DNA from 3 places in the Nioella aestuarii genome. Region 3 is predicted to be linked to each of the others. Evidence: riboswitches for the same ligand, from Rfam matches in the RefSeq annotation. Region 3 holds a riboswitch; each other region holds the start of a gene.

Region 1 (9,989 bases), on a different contig from region 3:
GGTCGGCGCTGTGATCCAGCCACGCCATAACAGCCTCCGGCCGGTCCAGAACCCGGCGCGGCGGCACATGCGGCCGGTCGATCAGGATCACCGGCAGGCCAAGCGCGCGTGCGGCATCCAGCTTGGCCCGCGCCCCGCTGCCGCCGCTGTTCTTGGCGACGATGTGGGTGATGGCGTGGTGTTCCAGAAGTTGGCGATCGCTGGCCATGTCGAACGGGCCACGGGCGATCACGGCCTCTGCATTCGGCAGGGGCAACGGATCGGTTGGCGGATCGACGAGACGCAGAAGGTAGAAGTTCGCGGGCTTCGCGGCGAAATCAGCCAGGTTCTGCTTGCCGATCGCCAGAAACACACGCGCGCCGTCGGATGGCAGGGCTGCAACCGCGCCGCTCATATCCGCGACATGGGTCCAGCGGTCGCCCTCGCCCTGCGGCCAGCCGGGCCGTTCAAGCCCCGCCAGGGCCACCCCGGACTCAGTACAGGCCGCCACGGCATGTGTGCTCATCTGCGCGGCGAAGGGATGGGTGGCATCGACCACATGAGTGATCCGCTCGGCCCGCAGGTAGTCCACGAGACCCACCACCCCACCAAAGCCCCCGACCCGCGTGGGCAGGGGCTGCGCCATCGGCTTGTCGGTCCGGCCTGCGTAGGAGAAGATGCCATCCACCCCCGCCTCGGCCAGCAGGCGGGCAAGCATGGTGGCCTCGGTCGTGCCGCCAAGCAGGAGGATACGAGTCATGTCTGAGCCCTGGTTGTCCCTGATCGGTCTGGGCGAAGATGGCCTGAACGGTCTGCCCCCCGCAAGCCGCGATGCACTGGATGCCGCGGAAATCGTCTTCGGCGGCCCAAGGCATCTGGAATTGGCCGGGGTGGGGGATCGTGGCCGCCCGTGGCCTGTGCCCTTTTCGGTAGACCCTGTGATGACTCTGCGCGGTCATCGCGTTGCGGTTCTGGCCTCGGGCGATCCCTTCTGGCACGGCGCGGGCGGATCGCTGTCACGCCACCTTGCGCCCGACGAATGGCGCGCCTTCCCGGCACCGTCCTGCTTCTCTCTCGCCGCCGCGCGGCTTGGCTGGAAGCTGGAGGATACGATTTGCCTTGGCCTGCACGCCGCGCCGTTTGAACGGCTGACCCCGGTGCTGCACGAGGGCGCGCGCATCCTGTGCACCCTGCGCGACGGGGATGCAGTGGCAGAGCTTGCCCAGTGGTTGACCGCAAAGGGCTATGGCGCGTCCCGGCTGATGATCTGCGAGGCGCTTGGCGGCCCGCGCGAGTGCTTGCACAGCGTCACCGCCAGGGATGGCGACCTTGTCAATGTCGCGTCCCCCGCCCTCGCCGCAATCGAAGCAAAGGGCGCGCCCGGTCTGTCCCGCGCTTCCGGTCTGGCCGATGACCTGTTTCAAAGCGACGGCCAAATCACCAAACGCCCGGTCCGGGCCCTGACCATTTCCGCCCTCGCGCCGTGTCCTGGCCAGCATCTGTGGGATCTGGGCGCAGGGTCCGGCTCTATCTCGGTCGAATTCTGCCTTGCCGCACCTGGCGCCACCGCGACAGCACTGGAAACCCGCGCCGATCGGGCCGAGAATATCCGCGCCAATGCCCGCAATTTCGGGCTCGATCACCGCATCGCCATCGTGGAAGGCCGCGCGCCCGAGGCGCTTGCCGACCTGCCCGATCCCGACACGGTTTTTGTCGGTGGCGGCGCGACCGAGGATATGCTGACATCGCTTTGGGAGCGGATGCCCAAAGGAACGCGATTGGTCATGAATGCCGTGACGCTGGAAACCGAGGCGCTGCTGATCCGCTGGAGCGAGGCCTATGGCGGCCACCTCCTGCGCGCTGAGCTGGCGGAGGCCGCACCGCTTGGCTCCATGCGCGGCTGGAACCGGGCGCGGCCGGTGCTGCAATGGACGGTGACGCGATGATCTGGGCTGGCATCGGATTGCGCGAGGGAGCGGGCTCAGCGGCCTTCAGCGATGCGCTGGCCCGTGCCGGTCGCCGCCCCGACGCGTTGGCTTGCCTGTCGATAAAGGCATCCCCCGCGCTGACCGCATGGGCGAAAGCAGAAAACCTGCCGCTTACTCACCTGACCGAACAGGACATCGCGGGCGAGCCCACGCTTACCTGTTCCCCCCGCATCAAGGCGCGCTTCGCCACCGGCAGCGTGGCCGAGGCTCTGGCTCTGGCTTCCGCCCGCAAAGGCGGCTACAGGGCGCGTCTGATCGCCCCGCGCGTGGCCAGCGCCTGTGGTATGGCCACCATCGCGCTGGCAGAAAGGACTGACACATGACCGTTCACTTTATCGGTGCAGGCCCTGGCGCTGCCGACCTGATTACCCTGCGCGGACGCGACCTGATCGCCGCGTGCCCGGTCTGCCTTTATGCCGGGTCGCTGGTGCCGGAGGAGTTGCTCTCCCACTGTCCTGAAGGCGCGCGGATCGTGAACACCGCGCCTCTGTCGCTCGACGAGATCGTGGATGAGATTAAGGCCGCCCATGCGGCAGGCCATGACGTGGCGCGGCTCCATTCCGGTGATTTGTCGGTCTGGTCGGCCATGGGCGAACAGCTGCGCCGCCTTCGTGCGGAAGGCATCCCCTATGACGTGACGCCGGGCGTGCCCTCTTTCGCTGCCGCTGCCGCCGCTTTGGGCGCGGAACTGACCCTGCCCGGCGTCGCACAATCGCTGGTGCTGACCCGCACCTCGGGTCGCGCCAGCGCCATGCCCGAGGGCGAGACGCTGGAGAACTTCGCCGCCACCGGCGCGACGCTGGCCATTCACCTGTCGGTGCATGTGCTGGAGGACGTGGTGGCTCGGCTATCGCCCGCCTATGGCCCCGATTGCCCGGTCGCGGTGATCTGGCGCGCGACCTGGCCCGACCAACGGATCGTCAAGGCAACGCTCGCCACGGTTGAAGAGGCCACGGGCGGCGAACGCGGGCGCACGGCACTGATCCTGGTCGGCCCTGCACTTGGCGCAGAGGATTTCGACGAGAGCTGCCTTTATGCAGGCGATTACGACCGCCGCTTCCGCCCCGTGGGCACCGACCCGCGCTTCCCGGAAACGGTGGACTGATGCCGCGCGGTCTGATCATATCCGCCCCCGCCTCGGGCACCGGCAAGACCACGCTGACGCTTGGCCTGCTGGCGGCACTGCGCGCGCGCGGGCTGACCGTTCAGCCGTTCAAGAGCGGGCCGGACTATATCGACCCCGGATTTCATTCGGCAGCAGCCGGGCGGGCATCCGTGAACCTCGACACCTGGGCAATGGGTGCGGAGATGATCGGCGGGCTGATCGGATGTGCTGCGGACGCGGAATTGATTGTCGCGGAAGGCTCTATGGGGCTTTTCGACGGGGTGGCCATTGACGGCGAATGCGGCAACGGGGCCAGCGCGCATCTGGCAGCACTGACCGGCTGGCCCGTGGTCCTGGTGCTGGATACATCCGGTCAGGCGCAGTCGGCAGCTGCGGTGGCCAAGGGTTTCGCACTGATGCGGCCCGATGTGCGTATTGCAGGGGTTGTTCTCAATCGCGTCGCCTCGCCCCGGCATGAGGCAATGCTGCGGGCAGGCATGTCGGAAGTGGGGATCGAAGTGCTCGGCACCCTGCCCCGGCAAAAAGAGATCGAGATGCCCTCGCGCCATCTGGGCCTCGTGCAGGCAGGCGAACAGGCAGAGATGCCGCGCATTCTGGACACGGCGGCGCGGTTCGTGGCTGAGAACGTGAACCTGGACCGGATGTTGGAGATCGCGGCTGAAACGACGATGACCGGTCACACCGCTTCAATTGCGCCGCCCGGCCAGCGCATCGCCTTGGCGCGCGATGGAGCGTTTTCTTTCGTCTATCCGCATCAGCTTGATGGCTGGCGGCGGGCGGGGGCCGAAATTCTGCCCTTCTCGCCGTTGAATGACGAAGCCCCCGATGAGAGCGCCGATATTTGCTGGCTGCCCGGCGGGTATCCGGAGCTACATGCGGGGCAATTGGCAGCCGCAACGCATTTCCGCGCCGGCCTGCGATCCTTCGCAGAAACCCGTCCGGTGCACGGCGAATGCGGTGGCTACATGGCCATGGGCAGCGCACTTGTGGACAAGGAGGGCACGCATCACGAAATGGCGGGCCTCCTAGGCCTCGTGACCTCGTATGAGAAGCGCAAGATGCATCTGGGCTATCGGTTGGCGACACTTCAAGCCGCCATGCCCGGCCACGCGGCGGGTGCGCGCCTGCGGGGCCATGAGTTCCATTATTCTACCATTCTTGACCAGCCAGATGCACCGCTGGCAGAGGTGGTCGACGCGGGCGGCGCAGCAGTGCCCGAGACCGGGTCTCGCCGGGGCCACGCCACCGGCACCTTCTTCCACCTGATCGCGGAGGCCACGCGGTAACATGACCGGCTTCGTCAGTTTCGTTTCCTCTGGCCCGGGCGACCCCGAGTTGCTGACACTAAAGGCCGTGGACCGGTTGAACCGCGCCGATGCCGTGCTGTTCGACGATCTCAGCTCAGGCCCCATCCTGACCCATGCGCGGCAGGATGCAGACCTGGTCGGGGTGGGGAAACGTGCTGGTCGCCCCTCGCCCAAACAGGATCACGTAAGTCGCCTTCTGGTCGACTATGCCAAGACCGGGCAACGGATCGTGCGGCTGAAATCCGGCGATTCCGGCATATTCGGACGGCTTGAGGAAGAAATCACCGCGCTGCGTGCCGAAGGCATCCCCTACGAAATCATTCCCGGCGTCACCTCTGCTTCTGCCGCAGCTGCCGCCGCGGGCATTCCGCTGACGCGCCGACTGACGGCGCGCCGGGTGCAGTTCGTGACCGGCCATGACGTGACCGGGGCGCTGCCCGAAGGGCTGGACCTTGCGGCCCTTGCGGATCCCGGGGCGACCACCGTGGTTTATATGGGCAAGCGCACCTTTGCGGCGCTGGTGGAACAGCTAGTCGCCAAGGGCCTGCCCGCCGACACGCCCGCGCTGTTTGCCGAAAGCGTCTCAACCGAGGATCAGCGACTGACCCGGTCGACGGTGACAGAGCTGGCGGCCACGCTGATGACATCCGACAGCAAGCTGCCGGGCCTCATCCTTTACGGTCCGCTGGCTGATGGCGATGTCTGAGATCACGCTGACCGTCTGCACCACCTGTGTGCTTGGCGCATCGGGTTTTGCAGACCGGCTGCACGCGGCTCTGCCTGCTGAGCCCACTGCGAAGGTCAATACCGTGGACTGCATGTCAGGCTGCCCGCGCCCCTCAACCCTGTCTGTACGCGCACCGGGAAAAACCGCCTATCTCTTTGGAGATCTGACCGAGGCGGACCTGCCTCTGATCCTGGCATTCCTGCCGCTTTACGCCGACTCGGTTGACGGCAATTTCGCGGATGCCCGCGTGATCGGGGATCTGCGGCTCAAGGCCATTGCCCGCATTCCTGGCTAAGGCGTAGTTTTTCCCGCCGAGGTCGTTTTCATGCGCAAGCAGGCGTGTTTTGCGCATTGACCCGGCAAGTCCCCAAACGGCATAGTGATGATGTGGTGTCCCAATGGTGCAAAGCATCGGGGCTGAAACGGGAACGGGGAAAGGGCGGACCAAGTTGCGGCGCCCAAAGCCCCGACCGCCCCCGCGACTGTGAGCGGCGAGCGGCCTTTCGTTAACCCACTGCCGGGGCACTGTGGCGCCGGTGGGAAGGGGAAAGGCTCGGCTGTGACCCGTGAGTCAGGAGACCGGCCACGCGAAGTGAAACCAGAAATGCCGTCGGGTGTGACGGCAAGGAGAAAAGAAAATGTCGCAACTGATTGCCACCGGCTCCGCCACGCAGTCCAAGGTCCTCAGCATCCTGTTCGTCGCGCTTCTGGGCGCGGGCGTCCTGTTCCTTGCAGGTCACGCGCAATCCGCTGTGCTGCACGACGCCGCCCATGACATGCGCCATGCAACGGGCTTCCCCTGCCACTAAGGCAGCGGCACGTTACATCCCATGATGATGCGTATGCTGGCCGGCGGGCTGATCGCCGGCTTTGCAGCAGGGCTGTTTGCAGCCGTGCTGCATTTCGCGTTCGTGCAGGAGATCATCCTGCACGCTGAACTTTATGAATCCGGCGAACTTGTCCATTTCGGGGAACCGATGGCTCATGGCACAGAAGCGGGGCACGATGATCACAGCGGTCATGGCGAAGCGGCTGAAGGCTCTGCCCTTACCCGCAACCTGCTGACCGTTCTGTTCACCGGGCTCATCTATGCGGGCTACGGGCTTGTGCTTGTGGCGGGGTATCATGTGGCGGGCCTCTTTGGCCGCACGATCACGCCGCAAGAGGGTGTCCTGTGGGGCATCGCAGGCTTTGCGACGTTCCAGCTGGCCCCGGCAATGGGCCTGGCCCCGGAACTGCCCGGTGCCATCGGCGCGGATATCACCCTGCGCCAGTACTGGTGGTTGGGCACGGTCGTGGCGACCGCTGGCGGGCTGGCCCTGATCGCCTATAGCCGTGGTGTGCTGACCGTGATTGCAGGGGCCACGCTGGTTGCCCTGCCCCATGCCATAGGTGCCCCGGTTCTGGACGAGTATTTCGGCTATGCTCCACCCGAACTGGCCGCCGAGTTCTCGGCCCGGGTTCTGGGTGTCGCGCTGGCTGTCTGGGCTCTGCTCGGATGGTTAACCGCCCGCTTTGCGGCCCCGGAACCGGACGCGGCCTGATCCGCTGGACAACCCCTATGCCCTCCGCTACCCCCGGGGGGCATTTTCATGAGGCCCCCATGATCGCGCTTGACCTTATCGGCATCGGCACCGGCAACCCGCGTCATCTGACGCTTCAGGCGATTGACGCAATCAACGCGGCCGACCTGATCCTGATCCCCACGAAAGGGGCTGACAAGGATGACCTCGCGGGCCTGCGTCGCCAGATCTGCGCCGATTTGCTGACCAACCCGGCAACGAACGTGGTGGAATTCGCCCTGCCCAAGCGCGATCCATCGATTGCCGATTACCGCGCGCGCGTGGACGCCTGGCACGACGCGATAGCGGAAATCTGGGCGGAAAACATTCGCGCGCATCTGGGTCAGGGGACCCGCGTGGCCTTCCTCGTCTGGGGCGATCCGTCACTATATGATTCCACGCTTCGGATCGCGGAAAGAGTAGCCCGATTGCTGCCGCTTGAAACACGCATGATCCCCGGCATCACCTCGATCCAGGCGCTGACCGCAGCCCACGCCATTCCGCTCAACGAGATCAATGGGCCTGTTGTGGTCACCACTGGCCGTCAGATCCGCGACAACGGCTTTCCGGAAGGAACGGATACCGCCGTGGTGATGCTGGATGGTGAATTGAGCTTTCGCGGCCTAGCCTCTGAAGGGCTGCATATCTGGTGGACGGGCTATGCCGGGATGGAGAATGAGATATCCCTGTCCGGCCCCGTTGCTGACATTTCAGATGCGATTGTCACCGCACGTTCTGAAGCCCGAACCACCCATGGCTGGATCATGGACATATACCTTCTGCGCCGAAGACCCATCGTTTGAGCGGAGCGCGAGAACGGCCTTGCAAGGCCGTTGAAAGGCCTTTGCAAAGGCCTTGCCCCGCGCAAGTTAAGAGCTCTGGAAACCAACCTTAAGTTACGCGAAACCTAAGCGAAACAAACCCCTTACGCGCCTCAGATCGCTCTGGACGCCACGTCGGAGACAGCGTTAGGCTCCGCTTCGAACCCCTGTATCGGAGCCGCCCATGCATCTCGCCCGTTTCCCCCGCCTACACCTCGCGCACCTGCCCACGCCGCTGGAGCCCATGCCGCGCCTGTCCAAGGAACTGGGCTGTGAGATTTGGATCAAGCGCGACGACTGCACGGGGATGAGCACCGGCGGCAACAAAACCCGCAAGCTGGAGTTTCTGATGGCCGAGGCCGTCGAGATGGGCGCCGATATGGTGATGACCCAGGGCGCTACACAGACCAATCATGGCCGCCAGACCGCAGCCTTCGCCGCCAAGCTCGGCATGGGTTGTCACATCCTTCTGGAAGACCGCACCGGCTACAATAACGAGAACTACAACGCCAATGGCAATGTGCTGCTCGACCATCTGCACGGCGCAACGACAGAGAAATTTCCCAGCGGCACCGACATGCCCGCCGAAATGGAAAAAGCCGCCGAGGCCGAACGCGCAAAGGGCAAAACCGTCTATGTCATTCCCGGCGGCGGGTCGAACCCGACCGGCGCGCTTGGCTATGTGAACTGCGCCTTCGAATTGGTGGGCCAGGCCAATGACCGCGGGCTGGTCATCGACCGGGTGGTGCACGCGACGGGATCCTCGGGAACTCAGGCGGGGCTGGTCACGGGCATGAAGGCGATCAACGCAGGGATTCCCGTTCTTGGCATCGGCACCCGGGCACCGCAGCCAAAGCAGGAACAGATGGTCTATGACCTCGCCTGTCGCACGGCAGAGAAGCTTGGCTGCCCCGGCGTGGTCACGCGCGCGGACGTCATGGCAAATACCGACTACGTGGGCGAGGGCTACGGTCTGCCCACAGACAGCGGGCTGGAAGCGATCAAGATGTTCGCAGAGCTGGAAGGCATCCTGCTGGACCCGGTCTATTCCGGCAAAGGCGCTGCCGGGCTGATCGACCTTGCCCGCAAAGGGAAATTTAAAGATCAGCGCGTCGTCTTCTTGCACACCGGGGGAGCCGTGGGGTTGTTCGGATATGACTTTGCGTTCGGAAAATAAGATGCGCCGGATCGGTATCCTTGGGGGAATGGGGCCAGAGGCCACGATTCTGATGCAGCAACGGCTGCTTAAGGCCATTCCAGCCGAGGATGATTCCGATCACATTCCACTGCTCATTGACATGAACCCGCAGGTGCCCTCGCGCATTGCTCATCTGATCGAGGGCACCGGCGGCGATCCCGCCCCGGTCTTGGCAGAAATGGCGCGGCGGCTGGAGGCTGGCGGGGCCGAGGCCCTGGCGATGCCCTGCAACACCGCCCATTCCTATGCCGCCAGCATTACGGCGGCGGTCAAGATCCCGCTTTTGAACATGGTGACACTGTCGGCGGAACGGGTGGGCGTGGGCAAAGTTGGCATCCTCGCGTCGCCCGCTACGCGCATCACCGGGGTGTTCGACAAGGCACTGGCCAAGGTCGGCGCAACCCCGGTGTGGCTAGCGGACGACGCTCCGCTGCTGCACGCAATCCGCATCATCAAGGCGAATGGTGCTACGGTTGAGGCGCGGAACATAGTACGAGCCGCCTCTGAGGAGCTATTGGCGATGGGTGCCAGAACGCAGGTGATCGGTTGCTCCGAGATGTCGCTGATTGCAGAAGCCACCAGCGCAGATGCCGATGTGATCGACACGCTGGATGTGCTGGTCGAGGCTGTTGTCGCCTTTGCTTCCTCCAAGGGTTGAAATCGACTCTTTGGGGGCCGTTTTCGTCGGACACCGGCAACAATAGAATGCAGACCCGGCGCTAGCTTGATCCTGTGACCTGCAGGAGCGTCCCCATGTCCATCGCCATTCCCACCCCCTCTGACACCTTCACATTGCTCGCAGATGTCTCGCTGCGCAGCAGCCCCGCGCAGATCCCTGCGCCGACACAGACGCGCGCTGCGCTTTTGCTGCTCGATACGCTTGGCATCTGTGCCGCAGCGGCCCCGATGCAAGCCGGCCATATCGCCCGTGACACCACTTTGGCGCTTTATGGGACGTCTGATCCGGCCATGTCCGCGCCCATGTTGTTCGATGGCCGTACCGCCAGCCTGGCCGGGGCCGCCTTTGCCGCCGCCACCCAGATCGACAATCTCGACGGCCATGATGGGTACAACCCTGTGAAGGGCCATATCGGCGTGGCGGTTATGCCCGCCCTGTCAGCATTGGCGCACCACCTGCCCGACCTGACCGGCCCCGAAACCCTGGCAGCGCTGGTTGTCGGCTACGAAGTCGCGGGACGGGCGGGCGTCGCCCTGCATGCATCTGCCTGCGACTACCACACCTCCGGCGCCTGGAATGCGCTTGGGGTTGTGGCACTGGCT
Region 2 (9,989 bases), on a different contig from region 3:
AACTCGTGGCCCTTTTCAGGCAGCAGGTTGAATTCATAAACCTGCCGCTCGTCGAAGAATACCTTTCCAAGCTGCCACTCAACGCCCTTTGCCACCATCTCATGACCGCACCCGAGGCGGTCGAGAATTTCCAGCGGCCGCTTGGCGAAACATATCGCGCGGCTGCCGAAGCTGACCTTGTCATTGTCGTCCAGAACGATGACCTCCACCCCCTGCTGTGCAAGGTCGATGGCTGCACCAAGCCCGATAGGACCAGCCCCGATCACCACCACCTTGCGGCGAACGGGCGCTTCAGCATCCTGATCCGGGGACCGCTGATAGGCGTAGAGCGGCACCTCGAAGATCTTCTTGTCATTCATCTGGTTCATTTCTCCCCCTCCTCCGCGAGGATCATGTCCAATATGCGGCGGCGCTAGGCACGCGGCCGAATTCAAGATGGAAATCGTCCAACTGCGGCGGCGCGATCCCCGCGTCATGCACCATCGTATGGGCCTGCCCCCGGTGATGAACCTGATGCTGGAACAGGTGGAGCAGCAACGCACCTATGGTTTCCGTTACCGGGCCTTCACGCCGCTCGGTCACGCGGTCCTCGTCCAGCATCGCAGGCGTCAGCCCCTTGCAGAAGGACGCCAACCGCATGTCCACATCGGCCTGCGCCTTGGCCAATTCCGCCACCGATCCGATGTCCCTCCTGTCAAAGACCGCCCGGCCACGTCCGCCGGCCTCCAGCGCATCCACGTAGTAGAGATCGACCTCGTAGATATGGTTCAAAGTGGCCTTCAGCGACGGAAAGAACCCCGGACGCGGCGCGGCGAATGCCTCCTCTGACATGTCCGCAATTGCGCCGTAGAGCGTTGCGTTCGCCCAGGCATTGTTCAGAGCCATCGTCAGAAACGGATCACGCATCGCCCAACCTACCCTTGCAGGGCCTCCCACATCTCCAGATCCCGCTGCGCTGTCCAGATGCGGGGCGTGTCGATGCCGCGCGCTTCGTCATAGGCGCGGGCCACGTTGAAGGGCAGGCAGTGTTCATAGATCGCATAATCCCCGAACTTGGGGTCGCATTCAGCGCGTACAGCGTCCCAGGCCTCTTTCAGGCTGCCGCCGCGCGCCGCGACACGGGCCGCCGGGCGGTAGGTCGACTCGACGAAATCGCGGGTGTTCTCGATGGCCGCATTGACCATTTCCTTGCCGATCAGGGCATCGCCGCGCCCCGGCGCAATCGCGTCCACGTCGAACCAGGCGATATTGTCGAGCGTATTGCCCCAGTCGCCGAAATGCCCGTCGCCGCAATAGCAGGCAGAGTGGTATTCGACGATATCGCCGGTGAACATCACGTTCTGATCGGGCACGTGGATGACTGCATCGCCTGCCGTATGTGCGCGGCCCAGATGCATGATATCGACCCGGCGGTTGCCCAGATAGACGGTCATCGCGTCGGAAAAGGTGGTGGTAGGCCATGTCAGGCCCGGAATGCTTTCATGCCCTTCGAAGAGACGCGGGAAGCGCTGGAACTCGCTGTCCCAGTCCTCCTGCCCGCGTTCGACGACCATGGAACGGGCGGTGTCAGACATGATGATCTGACCGGCGCCATAGGCCGACGCCCCGAGCACGCGCACCGCGTGGTAATGGGTCAGCACAAGGTGGCTGATCGGCTTGTCGGTCACGCTGCGCACGCATTCGATGACCTTGTTGGCCAGACGCGGCGTCGCCTGCGCCTCGACGATCATCACCGACTCATCGCCGATGATAACGCCCGAATTGGGGTCGCCCTCAGCGGTGAAGGCCCAAAGCCCCTCGCCCACTTCCGTGAAGGAAATCTTCTTTTCCGACATGTCCCCCTGGGACGCGAATGCCTTCGCCATATCCTGTCTCTCCCGTGTCTCGCGCGCTTTGGCGGTGCGGCCCTCTGCCCCTTCCCGCCGGTCCTTGGCTCTGGTATCGTTGCAAATGCAACAAATGTCAACGCCGTTGCAACTGCAACGAATTATCGGGGAAAACCGGACGGATGGCGAGCGGAGACTTCATGCTGGCAGAATTTCTGCCCTACCGAATCGCGGTCCTGTCCGAGCGCATCAGCCGCCGGCTGTCGCTGATATACGGGGCCGAGGCCGGGATCAGTGTCGCCGAATGGCGGGTCATGGTGCATCTCGCACGCTGCCAGGAAGTCTCGGTGCGCGAAATCCACAACTGCGTAAATCTTGACAAACCCCGCGTCAGCCGCGCCGTCAGCCGCCTGACCGAAGCGGGGCTTGTCGCCAAGACCGGCAGCCCAAATGACCAGCGGCTTTTGTCGATTTCCCTGACAGATGACGGTCGCGCACTGTTGGATCGCATCCTGCCCCCGGCGCTGGAATACGAGGATCGGCTGTGCGCCAATCTGACAGCGCAGGAGCAGACGACCCTGACGGCGATTATGGAAAAGCTGCACCGGATGATGGACACAGATCCAGATGCCCGCCCAAGATCCCGTCTCGACCTGCCGCGAGATGCGGTGGAGTAACCCATGCATTTTCGCTCGTAAGCACTGCCATTGCACCACCGCTGAAAACACGCTCTACCGGATCGCGGCAGGATCGCGCAGACTGCCCAAAACGTAGACCAGGATGGAGAGCTGATGTGCCCGGAAAACGATTACTGACAGAGTTCGGACAGGGCACCAGCCTGCGCCGCCAGGACTATACCGAGGCCGCGATCCGGGCCGTGAAAGACGCGCTTTGGCACAACTCGATCAACCTGGCCGAGCTGTTTGGGCGCGACAAATCCGACATGCAGATCGAGGTGGACATTGGCGTGGCAGAGCCCGATCAGGTGGATGTGGACGCCGTTGGCGCGGTGTTCCCCTACGGTCAGGTGTCGGTGACGGCTGTCAAGGGCGGGCTGGATATTCCGCGCTCCGACGGCAAGGCCCCCACGGTGATCGCGGTCGCAGCGCTGTCGGTCTCTTTCGAAATGGAGGGAGCGTGATGGCTGAGCAGCGGTTTATCATCGAGATGGGCATGGGCAATGACCAGTACGGGCAGGACTACACCAAGGCCGCCGCGCGTGCGATTGAAGACGCGATCCGACACAGTTCCATTCCGATGTTCGACGCTCTTGAGCTGGACCACTCCCAGATGCGGGTTCAGGTGACAGTCGGCGTTCAAGACCCCGAACAGGTCGATTGTACGGCTCTCCTCAAGCGATTGCCGCGCGGACGGGTCGAGGTCAGGGCGGTTAATGGCGGGCTCAACGTGACCAATCCGGACAATGGCAATGTCACAGTGCTTGCAAGCGCGGCGGTAGAGGCGTTCCTGGACCCTGCTCTGGTTTCCGGGCGTTAGGTGGCGAGTATGACCAAGGCGCTGATGATCCAGGGGGCGGGGTCGAATGTGGGCAAGTCTCTGCTTGTGGCGGGGCTGTGCCGGGCGGCGCGTCTGCGCGGGCTGTCGGTCGCGCCGTTCAAGCCGCAGAACATGTCCAACAACGCCGCCGTAACCGTTGACGGGGGCGAGATCGGGCGGGCGCAGGCGTTGCAGGCAATGGCCTGCGGGCTCGATCCGGTCGTGGACATGAACCCGGTTCTGCTGAAGCCCGAAACCGATGTGGGCGCTCAGGTTGTCGTGCAGGGCAAGCGGCTGACCACGGTGAAGGCACGGGACTACGCGGCCCTGAAACCGCAGCTGATGACGCCGGTTCTGGACAGCTTCAATCGCCTGAAGGCACGGCACGATCTGGTGATCGTGGAGGGCGCGGGCAGCCCGGCAGAGGTAAACCTGCGCGCGGGTGATATCGCCAATATGGGCTTTGCCGCCGCTGCGAATGTGCCGGTGGTACTGGCCGGGGATATCGACCGAGGCGGCGTGATTGCCCAGATGGTCGGAACACAGGCCGTTCTCGATCCGGGTGACGAGGCGCTGATCAAGGGTTTCCTGATCAACAAGTTCCGCGGCGATGTGCGGTTGTTCGACGACGGCTATGCGCTGATAGAGGCGCGCACGGGCTGGCGCGGCTATGGGGTGCTACCCTTCTTCTCAGAGGCCTCAAAATTGCCCGCCGAGGATGCCCTCGACCTGCCCAAGGGCGGCTTTGGCGAGGGGCTGAAGGTGGCTTGCCTCGCGCTCAGCCGGATCGCGAATTTCGACGATCTCGACCCTCTGGCACAAGAACCGGGCGTGTCGCTGACCATGGTTCGGGCGGGCGAGGTTATCCCTGCCGAGACCGATTTGGTGATTATCCCCGGCAGCAAGTCCACACGCGGCGACATGGCCTTTTTGCGTGCGCAAGGTTGGGACGTGGACCTGTTGGCACATTGGCGCCGGGGTGGGCACATTCTGGGGATCTGCGGTGGATACCAGATGCTGGGTCGCGTCGTTCACGATCCTGACGGGATCGAGGGCGCGGCCGGCTCCACAGAAGGTCTCGGGCTTTTGGACGTCGAAACCATCATGACCGGAGACAAGAGCCTGACCCGTGTCGATGCCACCCATGAAGCCACCGGAGCAGGGATGAAGGGCTATGAGATCCATATCGGACGGACGGATGGACCAGACCGCGCGCGCCCCTTCGCACGGGTGAGCGGCAACGCCGAGGGAGCGCGATCCGCAGATGCGCGCGTTCAGGGCAGCTACCTGCACGGAATGTTCGTGGAAGACGGGTTCCGGCGCGCTTTTCTGGACGGGTTCGGGGTGACTGCCGGGCCATTGTCTTACGGACGGGTGGTAGAGGACACGCTCGATGCACTGGCGGCGCATATGGAGCAACATCTGGATCTGGACGGGCTGCTGGCGCTTGCGCATTGACACGGCATAGGGTGCGGTCTCTCTGGCTGCACTCTGCAGGCAATGTCGCTATGGCGCCGCCAGAAAGACGGCGGGGGCAGTGCCCCCACATGCGCGCCCGGAACGGGCGCGCCGGTCGACGCGCGAAGCGCAGTCAAACAGTTCTTAGAATTCCACGCCCTTTTGCCCTTTGATCCCGGACCGGAACGGATGCTTGACCAGCGTCATTTCAGTCACCAGATCAGCGATCTCGATCAGCTCTTCCTTGGCGTTCCGACCGGTCAGCACCACATGCGTCATCGGTGGTTTCTCTTCGCTGAGAAAGCGCACGACCTCGGCGATATCCAGATAGTCATAGCGCAGCGCGATATTGATCTCATCGAGCAGCACCATCTTGATGTCTAGGTCGCGGATCAGCTCTTTCGCCTTTTCCCAACCCTTCGCGGCCATGGCGATATCGCGGCTTTTGTCCTGGGTTTCCCAGGTGAATCCCTCGCCCATGGCGTGAAACTGGCAAAGGTCCGAGAAATTGCCTTCCAGAATCCGCCGCTCGCCGGTGTCCCAAGCGCCCTTGATGAACTGAACCACGGCGCAGGGCATTTCATGGGCGATGCAGCGCAGAATCATCCCGAACCCTGAGGAGGATTTCCCCTTGCCAGGCCCGGTGTGGACGATGATCAGACCCTTCTCGCCCTCTTTCGTGGCCATGATCTTATCGCGTGCGGCTTTTTTCTTGGCCATCTTCTGGGCGTGGCGGTCTTCATCCGAAAGCGGCGTATCGGCCATTTCTTCATCCTTCGCTTGACATCGGGGCGGCTCATGCCGCAGGTGCGGAACTGCTGGTTCCTGTTCCTAGAACAGGCGAAGAGGGAATGCGACAGGCTTTGCGACCTTGCTGGGTTCATTGCCGAAGCGCAGCCGCCCCCGCGACCGTGACCGGAGAAGGCCCTGGAACCACTGGCAACCATGCCGGGAAGGACCAGACGCCGCCGGGGCCGCCCGTGCCCCGATATCCGCAAGCCGGGAGACCTGCCAGCGACAAGAGTAACGGGCGGCCGGGGTGCGTCGCGCCGGCCATTGCGGGCTGATTGTCCAGGCTGGTTCCCCCTATCGTCCCAAAACAGATGAGGCCGCGCATGGGCGAGGTAACAGTCACGGTCTGCACGACCTGCCGCAAGACGGTGGATGGTGAACGTGTTCCAGAGGAACCGCGCCCCGGCCACCGCCTGCACGAGGCACTAAAATCCGCCGACCTGCCCGAAGGTGTGCGCCTGCGCGGGAATGAATGCCTGTCCGCCTGTTCCAACGGCTGCTCTCTGGCGATCACAGGCGGGCCAGATCGCTGGACCTATATCTATGGCCGTCTCGATCCCGAAGATCACCTCGACCAGATCCTCGCGGGTATTCGCGCTTATGCCGCCACCACCGATGGTCTTGTGCCCTGGCGCGAACGGCCCGAGGTCTTCCGCAAACAATCCATCGCCCGCATCCCCCCGCTCTCGGCTCCAGACAGCAAGGACTGATCCATGCAATCGCTTTCCAAAATCCCCGTTACCGTCATCACCGGCTTTCTCGGTGCGGGCAAAACCACGCTGATCCGTCATCTGATGACAAATAATCAGGGCAAGCGACTGGCCGTTCTGGTCAATGAATTCGGCACCGCAGGAGTGGATGGCGATATTCTCAAGACCTGCGCGGATGAAAACTGCCCGGCGGAAAACATCGTGGAACTGGCCAATGGCTGCATCTGCTGCACCGTGGCCGACGATTTCATCCCAACGATTGAGACGCTGATGGCGCTGCCCGAAACGCCCGACCATATCCTGATCGAAACCAGCGGATTGGCCCTGCCCAAGCCGCTGCTGAAAGCCTTCGACTGGCCCGCGATCCGGTCGCGCATCACCGTTGATGGCGTCATCGCACTGGCCGATGCCGAGGCCGTGGCCGCAGGCCGCTTCGCGCCGGATGTGGATGCCGTTCAGGCACAGCGAGAAGCCGATGACAGCCTCGACCACGACACGCCGCTTGGCGAGGTTTTCGAGGATCAGATTTCCTGCGCCGACATCATCCTGCTGTCCAAGGCAGACCTTGCGGGCGACGAGGGGCTGGCCAAGGCCCGCGCGGTGATCGAAGCCGAGATGCCGCGCCCTGTTTCGATCCTGCCAATGACCGAGGGCGTCATCGACCCGCGCGTCGTGCTGGGGCTGGAAGCGGCGGCCGAGGACGATCTCGATGCCCGCCCCAGCCACCATGACGGCGCGGATGACCATGAACATGACGATTTTGACAGCGTGGTGATCGAGCTGGACGAGGTAGAAGACGTGAAAGCGCTGGAGGCCGCAGTCGTGCGGCTGGCGCGGGAACAGAACGCGCTGCGTGTGAAAGGGTATATCGCCGTGAAGGGCAAACCGATGCGACTGCTGGTTCAGGCCGTGGGCGAACGCCTGCGCACCCAGTTCGACCGTCCGTGGGGCGATATGCCCCGCCGGTCGCAACTGGTGGTGATCGGTGAGCATGACCACGTAGACCCCGCCGCCATCCGCGCCGTGCTGGAGGGGTAGGCCGGGCCGATGCATGTCGTCTTCCGCGAAAGCCACGGGTTGGAGGAAACTGACACCCCCATGGATCTCGGGCAGAGCCCCGCAGACCTAGTGGTGCTGTCCTTTTCCGATTCCGACCTAGGGGCATTCGCGGCTGGCTATGGGCGTGCCAAGGCGCATGGGTTCGAACCGAGCGTTCGGCTCGCCAATCTCGTCGCCCTGAAACATCCGCTGTCGGTCGACACCTACGCCGAGCAGACCCTGGTGGGCACACGCGCGGTTCTGGTGAAGCTCATCGGCGGCGAAAGCTACTGGCCCTATGGCCTCGCCACCTTGCGAGAGTTGGCCGACCGCACCGGCATGGCGTTGGCGATCCTGCCCGCTGATGGCCGGCCCGATCCGCGCCTTGACGAACTTTCCACCCTGCCGGTTTCCACCCTGCGCCGTTTGCAGCACCTATGCGACGCGGGCGGGGCGGTGGCCGCCCACGCAGCGCTGGCGCAACTGGCACTGGCGGGCGGGCTCTATGCGGGCCCCGTGGTGGGCGAAAAGACCGTGCCGGATTTCGGCTTCTACCGTCCGGGTGACGGCGTACTGCGGTCTTTCCAGCCTTCGGGAAAGCCGCTCGTTCCCGTCACTTTCTACCGCTCTTATCTGACCGCTGCTGATACCGACCCTGTGGATGCCACGATCGCAGCACTGGAGGCCAAGGGGTTCGACGCCGTGGGCATCTTCGCGGCGAGCCTCAAACAACCCGCAGCCGCCGACTGGGTGCGGGAGAAACTGACTGAGCTGTCTCCCGCCGCGATCATCAACGCCACTGCGTTTTCCGCCCAAGGCGCTGACGGCAAACCGTCACCCCTTTCGGAACCCGGCTGCCCAGTGTTCCAGATCGCCCTGTCCACCGCGCGGCGCAAGGACTGGGTCGGGGCCGACCGGGGCCTTTCACCCGCTGACCTCGCCATGCATGTGGTGCTGCCAGAGGTGGACGGGCGCATCTTTGCCGGGGTGGCCAGCTTCAAACAGCCGGGCCGCAAGGATCCCGATCTTGAGTATTCGCGTTTCGCGCATCGTGCGGATCAGGGCCGCATCGCGCAGGTGGTGGACCGGGTGGCCAGCTGGCATCGCCTCGCCACTCTTCCCGCCGCCGACAAACGGCTTGCAATCGTGCTCTCCACCTATCCGGGCCGCGACTGGAACCTCGCCCATGCGGTCGGGCTTGATCCGCTGGCCTCTGTCGACGGTCTGCTGAAAGCGCTGGCCGATCAGGGTCATGACCTCGGCGACGCCTCCGATATGGGCAAGCGCCTGTTGGACGAACGGATCACATGGCCGATGGCGGACTACCGCGCGGCGCTATCCTCCCTGCCTGAAAACCTGCGCGACGACCTCTTCGCAGCATGGGGTGAGCCGGAAACCGACACCGCCACCCAAGGCGATCAGATCACCTTCGCCGCGATCCGGGCGGGCAAGGCACTGATTGCCCTGCAACCGGAGCGTGGCGAGGTCACAACCCGCGACGACGACTACCACGACCTCAGCCGCACCCCGCGTCACGGCTATGTCGCCTTTTACCTGTGGTTGCGGGCACAGGCCGATGCGCTGATCCACGTGGGCGCGCATGGCACGCTGGAATGGCTGCCGGGCAAGGCGGTGGCGCTGTCGGATGCCTGCTGGCCCGAAGCGCTGCTTGGCCCCCTGCCCGTCATCTATCCGTTCATCGTCAATGACCCCGGCGAGGCCGCACAGGCCAAGCGCCGTGTGGGTGCCGTCACCATAGGCCACCTGCCGCCGCCCATGGCGCAGACCACCCTTCCCGAAGGAATGGGCCGGCTGGAACACCTGCTGGATGAGTACTCCACGGCCGATGGTCTCGACCCCGCCCGCCGCGACCGGCTGATCTCGGACATCCGCGCCGAGGCGCAAGGCACCGGTGTGGAGAACGATCTGGGCATTCCGCCTGATGCCAGCGCCGCCGAGGCGATCACCCGCATCGACCGCTTCGTCTGTGACATCAAGGAAAGCCAGTATGGTGACGGGCTGCACGTTTTCGGAACAGGCGATTGCGGGGCCGAGGAACGCGCCGGATTGATGGCCGCGCTTCAGGGTCGGCTGGTCGCGCCCGGCCCTTCCGGCTCTCCCTATCGCGGGCGCGCTGATGTGCTGCCCACGGGGCGCAACCTTTTTACCACTGACCCGCGCGCGGTGCCCTCTCGGGCGGCGCAAGCGCAGGGCGTGAAACTGGCGGAAGAGCTGGTACGCCGCCACCTTCAGGATCACGGCGACTGGCCCAAGGGGCTGGTCGTGGACCTGTGGGGCTCCGCCACCATGCGCACGGCGGGTGAGGAATTCGCCATGGCGCTGCATCTGGCGGGGCTGGCCCCGAAATGGGACGAGGGCAGCGAACGGGTGTCAGGCTTCGAGGTGATCCCGCTGGCCCTGCTTGGCCGTCCCCGGATCGATGTGACCCTGCGGATTTCGGGCCTGTTCCGTGATGTGTTCCCCGGCCTTGCGCAGATGTTCGAAGCGGCGGCGGGCGCGTTGGCTGAGCGCGAGGAAGCGGCAGAGGACAACCCCTATGCCACCCGCACCCCACGCGTTTTCGGCCCGCGCCCGGGCAGCTACGGCGTGGGGATGACGACGCATCTGGACGATTACAGCGATGAGGCGCGTGCCGCAGCGGGCGAGG
Region 3 (9,989 bases):
AGCTCATGAACTGGATCACCAATTACGTCCGCCCCCGGATCAACTCGCTCTTTTCCCGCCGCGAGGTGCCCGAGAACCTTTGGACCAAGTGCGCCGAATGCGGGACGATGCTGTTCCACCGGGAGCTGTCTGATAACCTGAACGTCTGCACCGGCTGCGATCACCATATGCCGATCACCCCGCGCGCCCGGTTCGAAGCGCTGTTTGACGGCGGCGTGTTCTCAGAGGTGCAAATACCCGTCCCGGTCCCCGACCCGCTGCATTTCCGCGATCAGAAGAAATACCCCGACCGCATGAAGGCTGCCCAGAAGGGCACCGGAGAGTTCGAGGCGATGCTGGTCGCAGAAGGCGAAGTGGGCCGCACCCGCATCGTCGCCGCCGGGCAGGACTTCACCTTCATGGGCGGGTCAATGGGCATGTATGTGGGCAACGCGATCATCGCCGCCGCCGAACGCGCTGTGGAACGGCAACTGCCGCTGGTCCTCTTTTCCGCCGCAGGTGGCGCCCGCATGCAGGAAGGCATCCTAAGCCTTATCCAGATGCCGCGTACCACCGTCGCCGTGCAGATGCTTAAAGAGGCCGGCCTGCCTTACATCGTCGTGCTGACCCATCCGACCACCGGTGGGGTCACGGCCTCCTATGCCATGCTCGGTGATGTTCAGATCGCTGAGCCCAATGCGCTTATCTGCTTCGCCGGTCCCCGCGTCATTGAACAGACCATCCGCGAAACGCTGCCCGAAGGCTTCCAGCGGTCCGAATACCTGCTGGATCACGGTATGCTGGACCGCGTGACTCATCGCAAGAACATGAAGGATGAGCTTGTGACCATCCTGCGCATGTTGACCGGCCAGCCCCCGGCCGTGAAGGGCGACCTTCCCGCACCGGAACCCGAAGCGCAGGCCGAAAGCGACGCACAGGTGCCCGCAGCACCGACTCAAGAGGCTGCCGACAAGAATGGCTGAGGCCCGTTCCGACATCCTCCTTGACCGGATGATGTCGCTGCACCCGAAAATCATCGACCTGACGCTGGACCGAATGCACCGGCTTCTGGCCGCGCTCGGCCATCCCGAGGCGAAGTTGCCCCCTGTCATCCATGTCGCAGGCACCAATGGCAAAGGGTCCACCCTCGCCATGCTGCGCGCAGGGATCGAGGCCGCCGGTCAAGCCGCCCATGTCTATACCTCGCCGCATCTTGCGCGGTTTCACGAGCGTATCCGGCTGGCGGGGGATCTGATCGACGAAGACCTTCTCAGCGACATTCTCGACGAATGCCTCGCCGCCAACGGCCCCGATTCTATCACCTATTTCGAAATCACGACCGCCGCCGCGCTGCTGGCCTTCACCCGGGTGCACGCTGACTGGACCTTGCTGGAAACCGGTCTTGGCGGGCGGCTCGATGCCACGAACGTGGTGGACCAACCCCGACTGACGATCATTACGCCGGTCGATCTTGACCATCAGCAATACCTTGGTGAGACGATTGCCGAGATCGCAGGTGAAAAGGCCGGGATCATAAAACGCGGCGTACCCTGCGTCGTCGGCCCGCAGCCGGATGAGGCGCTGGAAGTGATCGAAGCCCGCGCCGCTCGCCATGGCGCACCGCTGTTGGTCCATGGCCAGCACTGGCATGTGTGGGAAGAACGTGGGCGGCTGGTGTTCCAGGACGAAACCGGGCTTCTCGATTTGCCTCTGCCCAATCTTGTCGGGGCCCATCAGGTGATGAACGCTGGCGCGGTCCTCGCAACCCTTCGCCACCTTGGCTTCGATGAAGCCATTTGCGAAGCCGCCGTGACCCGGGCCGAATGGCCCGCCCGGATGCAGCGCCTGAAGACCGGCCCACTTGTGGATATGGCAAATGCCGCCGGGTCCGAGCTCTGGCTCGATGGCGGCCACAACCCCGCCGCCGCGCTGGCCATCGTCGAATCGCTTTCACGCCTGCCGGCGAAACCCACGCATCTCATTTGCGGAATGCTGAACACCAAGGATGTCGGCGGCTTCATGCGCCCGCTGGCCGGGGTGGCGGGCGGCCTTCATGCGGTATCCATCCCCGGTCAGGCCGCGACGCTCTCTGCCGAAGACACCGTCGCCAAGGCCCGCGCCGCCGGGCTGCGCGCGGCAACCGCCGAAGACGTGCAATCCGCCCTCTCGGCGATCCTTGCAGAGTCTCCCGGCACCCGCGTGCTCATCTGCGGCTCCCTCTACCTCGCGGGCGTGATCCTTCAGACGAACGGCTGACTACCCCTTCTTCTTGGCTCCAATACTCCCGCCGGAAGCATCCCGCCCCCTCAAGTGGATCAGACAGCTGTTACAGCAAACCGCCTTCACCGATATCCCGTGGCAACGCGGCTCTTTGAGGCCTCCGGCGCAAGCCGGGGGTTGAGAAGGGCCGCTCACGGGTCGACGACGCAGTCGGCGAAACCAGCTTTTGTCTGAGCAGGGGGTGTTCAGGGGGAGTACGCATGGCGCACGCGCGGCACCCCATGCTTTCCCCCCATTGACCGCGCGCGCCATCCTGCGCAATGTGACCCCGATGGTTCCCTGCGGCCCAGAGCCAAAGGGATGAAAAGGGAATGCGGTGCGGGGTCTCCCCAATGCCGCAACTGCCCCCGCAACTGTAAGCGGAAAGCGCCCCCATCCGCGCCACTGGTTCAAGGACGAGCCGGGAAGGCCGGGGACCGCAATGACCCGCGAGTCAGGAGACCTGCCATCATCGTAGAAACCTGAAGGCGGGGTGTCCTTCGTGGGGGTTTTCGGCCCTCCCGACCCGTCTGATCCCCAGCGCGGAGGGCGCGATGATCATGACCGAAAACGGCTATACCTATAGCTGCACCACCTGCCCGAAAACTGGCCAGCCCTGCGCCGTCGGACTAACGCTCGCGCGGCAGTTTTCTGCAGCACTGAGCGCCGGGGATCGGGCTTTGTCAGACGACTTCGAGATGTCCGGCCATGGCAGGTTGCATGGCGATTGCGGGCAAGGCTGCGGTGTTGTGTATAGTCTCTGTAAAAGGGGGTTTCGTGTCTTTTGCGGGGTTCCCGAGGATACGGACCCAGACGATCTCAACCAGTTTGCTACGGCGTTCTTCACCGATGGTCCCATAGGCAACGGCCCGTTTCCCAGGGCCATGATTGTCGGGCATCGCGTCGATCGCCCGGCACAGCGCCCATCCCAGATCTGAGCCTCAGGCCAGCGCACCACCCCGCTCGGGCCCTAACAGCGCGGCCACGACAAGGATCACCCCCGATACCGTGGCGATCATTCCCGCCGCGCTGACAGAATCCTGCGCACCCAGCCAAAGCGGGCCATAACCTGCCAACACATAGCCAAGCACGGCTGACAATGTGGCGAAAACCACGCTCCACCCCACCTGCGCACCCAAGCGATTGGTCATCAGCCGGGCAGCGGCAGGTGGGCAAATGAACATAGCGATCACGATGATCGACCCAACCGCATCAAACGCTGCCACCGCCGCCAGCGCCGAAACCCCGACAAGCGCCATCCCGATCACGTTCGTGGGCATCCCCATGACACGCGCAAAGCCTTCATCGAACGTGGAAATCTTCAATGGCCGCCAGAAAAGCCAAACAAAGAAGACCACAGCGATCAGCGTCAGAGAAATGCGGATCAGCTCTGGCGGCAACCCGGCCAGAGCCACGGGATCAAGCAGCGATTCCCAGCCATAGGCATCCAGCCAGATCAGGCTTTCCAGATTTCCCATCAACGCGTGTTCCACATCCAGATGCACGCTGGACGTATCGGACCGCTCCAACAACAACACACCCCCGGCAAACATGGTTGTAAAGACCACGCCCATGGCCGCGCCGGGCTCGATCCCACCGAGGCGCCGTATGGACTCGATCAGCAGCACGGCCAGAAGTGCCGCAGCAGCGGCTCCGATCATCATGGGCCAGGTCGCAACGGTACCGGTGATCAGAAAGGCCACCACGATTCCCGGCAGCACCACATGGGATATCGCATCCCCAATCAGCGCCTGCCGTCTGAGAACAAGGAAGTTGCCGGGCAGCGCACAGGCAATTGCGGCAAAGGTACCGATCAGGATCGGTGTCAGGCTGAGGGGGACGAACTCTGATCCGCTCATGCCGGAACCTCCTGCGGGGCGGCCAGATGCGTGTCTATTTCGGCCAGTTGGTCTTGTGTCACGACGGTATCAATCGGGCGAATCCCATCATAGAGCGCGGCTGCCGCCTCTTGATCGGGCATGGCGCGCAGGATCTCCCACCGTTTTTCATCGAGAAGCGCCTTTGAGGCCCGCGCACGTCCCGCATCCGTTGCCACCCCATCAGCCCGCGACAGGCCCGCACGGTGCAGCAGCCGGATCGTATATCGTTCATAAATTGGTTGCCCCTGAGCCAATGCCAACAGCCCCTGCCGCACATGCACGCGGCGCTGAAACGCGACATGGCGCAGTATCGCGGCCAGCACACCCCGGTTGGGGGCAAGGAACAATGACAACGCGAAGACGGCAAATCCGGTCAGCACGATGATCGGGCCGGTAGGCAAGGCCGGGGCCGAGGCCGATATCGCAGCGCCGACAAAGCCCGAAACTCCACCTATGATCCCGGACAATAGCCAGACCCGTTCCGTTCGATCTGTCCAGAACCTCGCGGTCACCGGCGGGATGATCAATAGGGCTACGATCAGGATCAGACCAACAACTTTCAGCCCAACGACCGTCACCGCCATGACCAGCCCCATCGTGGCCAGATCGACCTGCCGGATGTTCAACCCGCGCGCGGCGGCGTAGTCCTGATCGAAAGCCACCATGATCATGGGCCGCCGCAAGATCAGCGTCAGGATCAGTGTCAGCGCGCCACCGGCAGCAATCAGCATGGCATCAGACCGCAGCATTCCGGCGGTAGATCCAAGCAACAGCCCGTCCAGCCCCGCCTGACGACCGGATTCCATCGTCTGGATCACCGTCAGCAGGACCACTCCCAACCCAAAGAACACCGATAGAACCGCCCCGATGGCACTGTCTTCAGCAAGCCTCGTGCGGCGTGTAAGCCACTGAACCGCCAGCAATCCCAAGGCGGCGGTCACGGCTGATCCTGCCAACAGCCCCGCAAGGTTCCGACCATCCCCACCGAGTGCTACCATCACGATGAAGGCCAGCCCAACACCGGGCAGGGTTGCGTGACTTATGGCGTCGGAGACAAGCGACCGGCGACGCAGGAACAGGAAGGTGCCCGTCACCCCAGCAGCGAAACCCAGAAGAGTTGCGCCAATGGCAACAAGCGTGGCGTTGTAGCCAAGCTGAAGCGTCAGAGCCTGCCACAGCATGTTCTACCCCGCGACCGGAATGCCCGCGACCTGGGCCGTAGCCAAGCGACCGCCATAGGCGGATTGCAGATTGGTCTGGGTAAAGGCGTCCTCGACCGAACCTTCGGCAATCTTGTTGGTGTTCAAGATCAAAACTCGGTCGAAATAGCCCGTCACTGTGGACAGGTCGTGATGAACGGAAACGACCGTCTTGGCCTCTGCTTTCAGCGTTTTGAGGACTGCGATGATCGCCTTCTCCGTCGCCGCATCCACGCCCGCAAACGGCTCGTCCAAAAGATACAGGTCTGCCCCCTGCGCCAAAGCACGGGCTAGGAACACGCGCTGTTGCTGTCCGCCCGAAAGCTGACCGATCTGCCGATCTGCGAATTCTGCCATCCCAACGCGGGTCAGGCAGTGCAGCGCGCGATCACGATGGCGCGGCCGAACCAGGCGCAGCAACCCCAGTTCACGCGAAAGGCCCATCAGAACAACATCCAGGACAGTTGTCGGAAAGTCCCAGTCGACACTGGCGCGTTGCGGAACATAAGCGATGCGGTGGCGTTGGCTGTTCAAGGGTTGACCAAAGATCGTGACCACACCCGACAAAGGCCGCAGAATGCCCAAAGTGGCCTTTAATAGGGTCGATTTCCCCGCCCCGTTCGGTCCAATGATCGCGGTCATGGACCCTTCGGGAAAGGTCGCGTCGACCGAAAACACCACCGGCTTTTGCCCGTAGGAGACTGTCATCCCGCGAATGGCCATTGGCGCCATGGCCGGGGCGTCGGTCGGTGCCGTGGAACCGTTGCTGCTGGCGAGTGCGATCTTGGTCATCACATCCCCGCTGAAAGCTGCCCGGTCATCCCGCGTTCCGGGGCCGTGCCCCCGAGAGACCGGGCGATCGTGGTGACGTTGTGGTCGATCATGCCCAGATAGGTGCCTTCGTAGCTGCCGAACTCACCCATGGCATCCGAGAACAGCTCTCCGCCGATAAGAACCTCGTGGCCGCGGGCAGCGGCCCCTTCGATCAGGGCCCGAATGTTGCGATCAGAGACCGAGCTTTCGACGAACACCGCCTGCACATTCCGATCAACCAGCAGGTCAACAAGTTCAGCGATCCTGGCAAGACCCGCTTCGCTTTCGGTCGAAATACCCTGGATACCCAGAACCTCGAACCCGTAGCCCGCACCGAAGTAGTTGAAGGCATCATGAGCGGTCAGCAACACGCGCTGATCTTGCGGAACAGTGGCAAGAACCTCGGTCGAGTAGGTCGAAAGAGTCTCTAACTCGGCAAAAAACGTCTCTGCATTGGCGGAATAGATCTCTGCGTTCTCAGGGTCTGCTTCGATCAGTGTGGACAATACATTCTGGGCCACGTGCTGCCAAAGATCGGGAACCATCCACACATGAGGGTCGAACCGGTTGTCGTAGTCTTCGTGGGCCAGCAGCAGGGTGCGCGGCAAATCTTCGGCCACGGCTACCACGGTCCGGCGGCGGGACAGATCCTCAAAAAACTCCTCCATCTGGGCTTCCAGATAGAGCCCGTGCCACAGCACCAGATCGGCGCGGGTCATCGCAACGATGTCACTACGGGTCTGGCGATAGGCGTGCGGGTCCACCCCGGGGCCCATCAGGGCGCGCACGTCAACATGGTCTCCGCCGATCTGTCGGGCTGTATCTGCGATCATGCCGGTCGTGGCAACCACGGTGAGTTGCGCCACTGCCATCGTGGCGGAGGTCAGGAAAACTGCGAGGGTCGCGGTTACGCGGGTCAGCATTGCTGCACCTTTTTATGAAGTTCAGAATAATAATGAGAATGATTTGCAAGAAGTCAATGCAGTTGCGAGTCATTTGCATCTTTGCCGGCCGATTTCGGCTGGACAGCCCTGAATTGCGTGGCAAGCCTAGGCCAACGAGCCGAATAAGGGGCGGGAATGACCAACACACGCATCGAATCGGTAGAAAAGGCGATGTCCATCCTGTCCGCCTTTTCCAGTCAGCGGCGCAGGATGAGCCTGGCGGAACTGGCCGAGGAAACCGGGCTTCACAAAAGCACGGTCCTGCGGCAGGCCAATTCGATGCAGCTCTATGGCTTCCTGACCCGCGATGCGGACGGGCGATATGGCATTGGCGCGTCTGTGTGGCGTTTGGGACTGCTATTTCGGCAGGACTATCAGAATGGCGACACGATCAGGCCCGTCTTGCGCGACCTGGTGGAAAAGACAGGAGAAACCGCCTCTTTCTATGTGCGGGCGGGCGAGGAACGGGTGTGCCTTTATCGCGAGAACTCGCCCAACCTGATCCGTTATCATCTTGAGGAAGGTATGCGGCTACCAATGGATCGGGGATCAGTTGCGATGGTATTGCGGCGCTGTGCTGGTGAGCCGGTTCCGAACAATATTGTCTTCACGGCAGAGGGATCGGTCAACCTGGCGTGCGGTCGGAACCCCAATATCTCTTCCGTTGCGAGCCCGGTTTTGTCACCTGAAGGTCAGCTTCTTGGTGCGCTTGCCGTGTCCGGGCTAAGCACTCGGTTTGATGAGGACCGACGGGAAATTGCCCTAAGGATGGTTGAGGGTCATGCGAGGGTGCTCCGTGAACAGGCTACACCGCTGGATGGGCAGTGATCAGGCTCTAACAAAGGGGTTTTAACCCTATTCCGCAGCCCAATCCGCGCTTTGCATCTCGCGCAGCCTGGACGCGGTGCGCTCAAACTCGAAACTGCCAGATCCTTCGAGATAGAGCCTTTCCGGCTCTTCCTCGGCCGAAATGATCACCCGTGTCCGCGCTTCATAGAGTGCATCAATCAAAGTCACGAACCGCTTGGCTTCATTGAACTTGGAGCTGTCCAGACGCGGCACGTTTTCCAGAACCAACAGCTTCACAGCGCCAGCAAGTGCAAGGTAATCTGCAGGGCCAAGCGGCTGCCCGCAAAGATCCCAGAAATCACACCGTGCCATGCCAGCCCAGTACCGGGGCAAATGCACTTCGCGGCCTTTGACCTCCAGCACCAGCTCCTCGCTTTTCCCGCCGGTCAGATCGCGCCAGATCTCGTCAATTGCCCGGCGCGACTCTGCGTTGGCCGGGACAAAAAAGGTCTGCTCCCCCTCCAGTCGATGCTGGCGGTAATCCGTGAGGCTGGCAATCTCATGCACCTCAAGCTTGTCGTTCAGAATGGCGATGAAGGGGAGGAAAAGCTGGCGGTTGAGACCATGTTTGTACAGATCCTCCGGTGGACGGTTCGACGTAGTGACAACAACGACCCCAGCATCGAACAACATCTGGAACAAACGCCCGACGATCATCGCGTCGGCGATGTCCGTGATCTGCATTTCGTCGAAGCACAGCAGGTCTACGTCACGGATTACCGCATCTGCCACCGGTTTCAGGGCGTCTTCAGCCCCGGATTTACGGGCTTCGTGCAGGCCGGACTGAATCTCTTGCATGAAGGCGTGAAAATGCACCCGGCGTTTCCGGGGAATCCCGGCATAAGCATGAAACAGGTCCATCAACATCGACTTACCCCGCCCAACCCCGCCCCAGAGATACAATCCGCGCGTCCCCTCTGGCACGGCAGGCTTGAAGAACCGGCCAAGGATGCCAGAGGGTTTGGCAGGCCGGTCTTCCAGCTTCTCACGCAGCTCCTCCAGCAGTAGAAGAACTTCTCGCTGTGCGGGGTCAGGGCGCAACAGGCCCTCGGCTACGCGCGTATCGTAAATGGCTTGCAGATGCTGAGACATATCCGGTTGGTAGCGCGAAGCTGCGCCGGTGATCCACACAAAAACTGACGTAACGGATCATGAAATCTGATTTGACAGGGCAGCATTGCTGACTGACTGTCCGACAGCGCGAACATGGACCCCTGTCATGCCCCAGAAATCACCCGTCTTCACGCCTGTCCTGATCGGCAGTTGCGTGATTATCCTTCTGTCATTTGCCATTCGGGGCAGCTTCGGAGTGTTTCAGATTCCGATAGCCGAGGAGTTCGGCTGGCCGCGCGCTGATTTCAGCCTGGCCATCGCGATTCAGAACCTGGCTTGGGGCATTGGGCAGCCGATCTTTGGCGCCATTGCGGAAAGGTTTGGGGATCGAAAGGCACTGATCCTGGGCGCATTGATGTACGCGCTTGGGCTGGTTCTGTCTGCTGGCGCAACGCTGCCCATTCAGCACCAGCTGCTGGAAATCCTTGTCGGGTTCGGGGTGGCGGGCACCGGACTGGGCGTCGTTCTGGCCATCGTGGGGCGCGCCGCGTCAGATGAAAACAGGTCGATTTCCCTTGGAATAGTCTCTGCTGCGGGGTCGGGAGGGCAGATCCTGGGGGCCCCATTTGCCGAATACATGATGGGCTTCACCAGCTGGCAATCGGTCTTCGTTATTTTCGCCGTGGTGATCATGCTGTCGCTTCTGGTTCTGCCCCTGCTGAAATCCCCTCCGATGGCCAGCAAGGCCGAGATCGAGGAAAGCATGGGTCAGATCCTGACAAAGGCGTTCCGTGATCCTTCGTTCACGCTGATCTTCGTCGGCTTCTTTTCCTGCGGGTATCAACTTGGCTTCGTGACCGCGCATTTCCCCGCGTTGGTGACCGAGATGTGCGGGCCAATCGTGCCAGGCTCGATGCTGCATAATATCGGGATCACTTCGACATCTACCCTTGGGGCAATCGCGATTTCCCTGATTGGGATCGCGAATGTCGGCGGAACCATCCTGGCCGGTT

The links. A riboswitch is a leader RNA that binds a small molecule or an ion and turns the genes downstream of it on or off. The one in region 3 is predicted to bind cobalamin.
Region 1: it holds a riboswitch for cobalamin, as region 3 does, so the genes downstream of both, ACROHD_RS19945 (CbtB domain-containing protein) here and ACROHD_RS09135 (hypothetical protein) in region 3, are expected to answer to the same signal.
Region 2: it holds a riboswitch for cobalamin, as region 3 does, so the genes downstream of both, ACROHD_RS03860 (DUF1636 family protein) here and ACROHD_RS09135 (hypothetical protein) in region 3, are expected to answer to the same signal.

Annotation. Positions count from the first base shown of each region.
Region 1 is NZ_JBPBBA010000060.1:898-10,886, reverse strand. It holds gene ACROHD_RS19980 (cobalt-precorrin-6A reductase) at 1-739, opposite strand, end outside; gene cobJ (precorrin-3B C(17)-methyltransferase) at 1-14, shown strand, start outside; gene cbiE (precorrin-6y C5,15-methyltransferase (decarboxylating) subunit CbiE) at 738-1,925, shown strand; gene ACROHD_RS19970 (cobalamin biosynthesis protein) at 1,907-2,290, shown strand; gene cobM (precorrin-4 C(11)-methyltransferase) at 2,287-3,072, shown strand; gene ACROHD_RS19960 (cobyrinic acid a,c-diamide synthase CobB) at 3,072-4,379, shown strand; gene cobA (uroporphyrinogen-III C-methyltransferase) at 4,381-5,106, shown strand; gene ACROHD_RS19950 (DUF1636 family protein) at 5,099-5,422, shown strand; cobalamin riboswitch at 5,503-5,729, shown strand; gene ACROHD_RS19945 (CbtB domain-containing protein) at 5,766-5,936, shown strand; gene ACROHD_RS19940 (CbtA family protein) at 5,958-6,671, shown strand; gene cobF (precorrin-6A synthase (deacetylating)) at 6,731-7,492, shown strand; gene cuyA (D-cysteate sulfo-lyase) at 7,695-8,687, shown strand; gene cuyB (cysteate racemase) at 8,665-9,366, shown strand; gene ACROHD_RS19920 (MmgE/PrpD family protein) at 9,462-9,989, shown strand, end outside.
Region 2 is NZ_JBPBBA010000004.1:289-10,277, reverse strand. It holds gene ACROHD_RS03900 (FAD-dependent oxidoreductase) at 1-368, opposite strand, end outside; gene ACROHD_RS03895 (DinB family protein) at 391-906, opposite strand; gene ACROHD_RS03890 (MBL fold metallo-hydrolase) at 915-1,865, opposite strand; gene ACROHD_RS03885 (MarR family winged helix-turn-helix transcriptional regulator) at 2,027-2,503, shown strand; gene ACROHD_RS03880 (Lin0512 family protein) at 2,620-2,967, shown strand; gene ACROHD_RS03875 (Lin0512 family protein) at 2,967-3,323, shown strand; gene ACROHD_RS03870 (cobyric acid synthase) at 3,333-4,781, shown strand; gene cobO (cob(I)yrinic acid a,c-diamide adenosyltransferase) at 4,926-5,546, opposite strand; cobalamin riboswitch at 5,584-5,811, shown strand; gene ACROHD_RS03860 (DUF1636 family protein) at 5,897-6,283, shown strand; gene cobW (cobalamin biosynthesis protein CobW) at 6,287-7,321, shown strand; partial or broken gene cobN (cobaltochelatase subunit CobN) at 7,331-9,989, shown strand, end outside.
Region 3 is NZ_JBPBBA010000012.1:7,228-17,216, reverse strand. It holds gene accD (acetyl-CoA carboxylase, carboxyltransferase subunit beta) at 6-962, shown strand; gene ACROHD_RS09140 (bifunctional folylpolyglutamate synthase/dihydrofolate synthase) at 955-2,235, shown strand; cobalamin riboswitch at 2,515-2,723, shown strand; gene ACROHD_RS09135 (hypothetical protein) at 2,793-3,176, shown strand; gene ACROHD_RS09130 (metal ABC transporter permease) at 3,180-4,097, opposite strand; gene ACROHD_RS09125 (metal ABC transporter permease) at 4,094-5,299, opposite strand; gene ACROHD_RS09120 (metal ABC transporter ATP-binding protein) at 5,303-6,109, opposite strand; gene ACROHD_RS09115 (metal ABC transporter solute-binding protein, Zn/Mn family) at 6,109-7,053, opposite strand; gene ACROHD_RS09110 (IclR family transcriptional regulator) at 7,210-7,902, shown strand; gene zapE (cell division protein ZapE) at 7,930-9,015, opposite strand; gene ACROHD_RS09100 (MFS transporter) at 9,143-9,989, shown strand, end outside.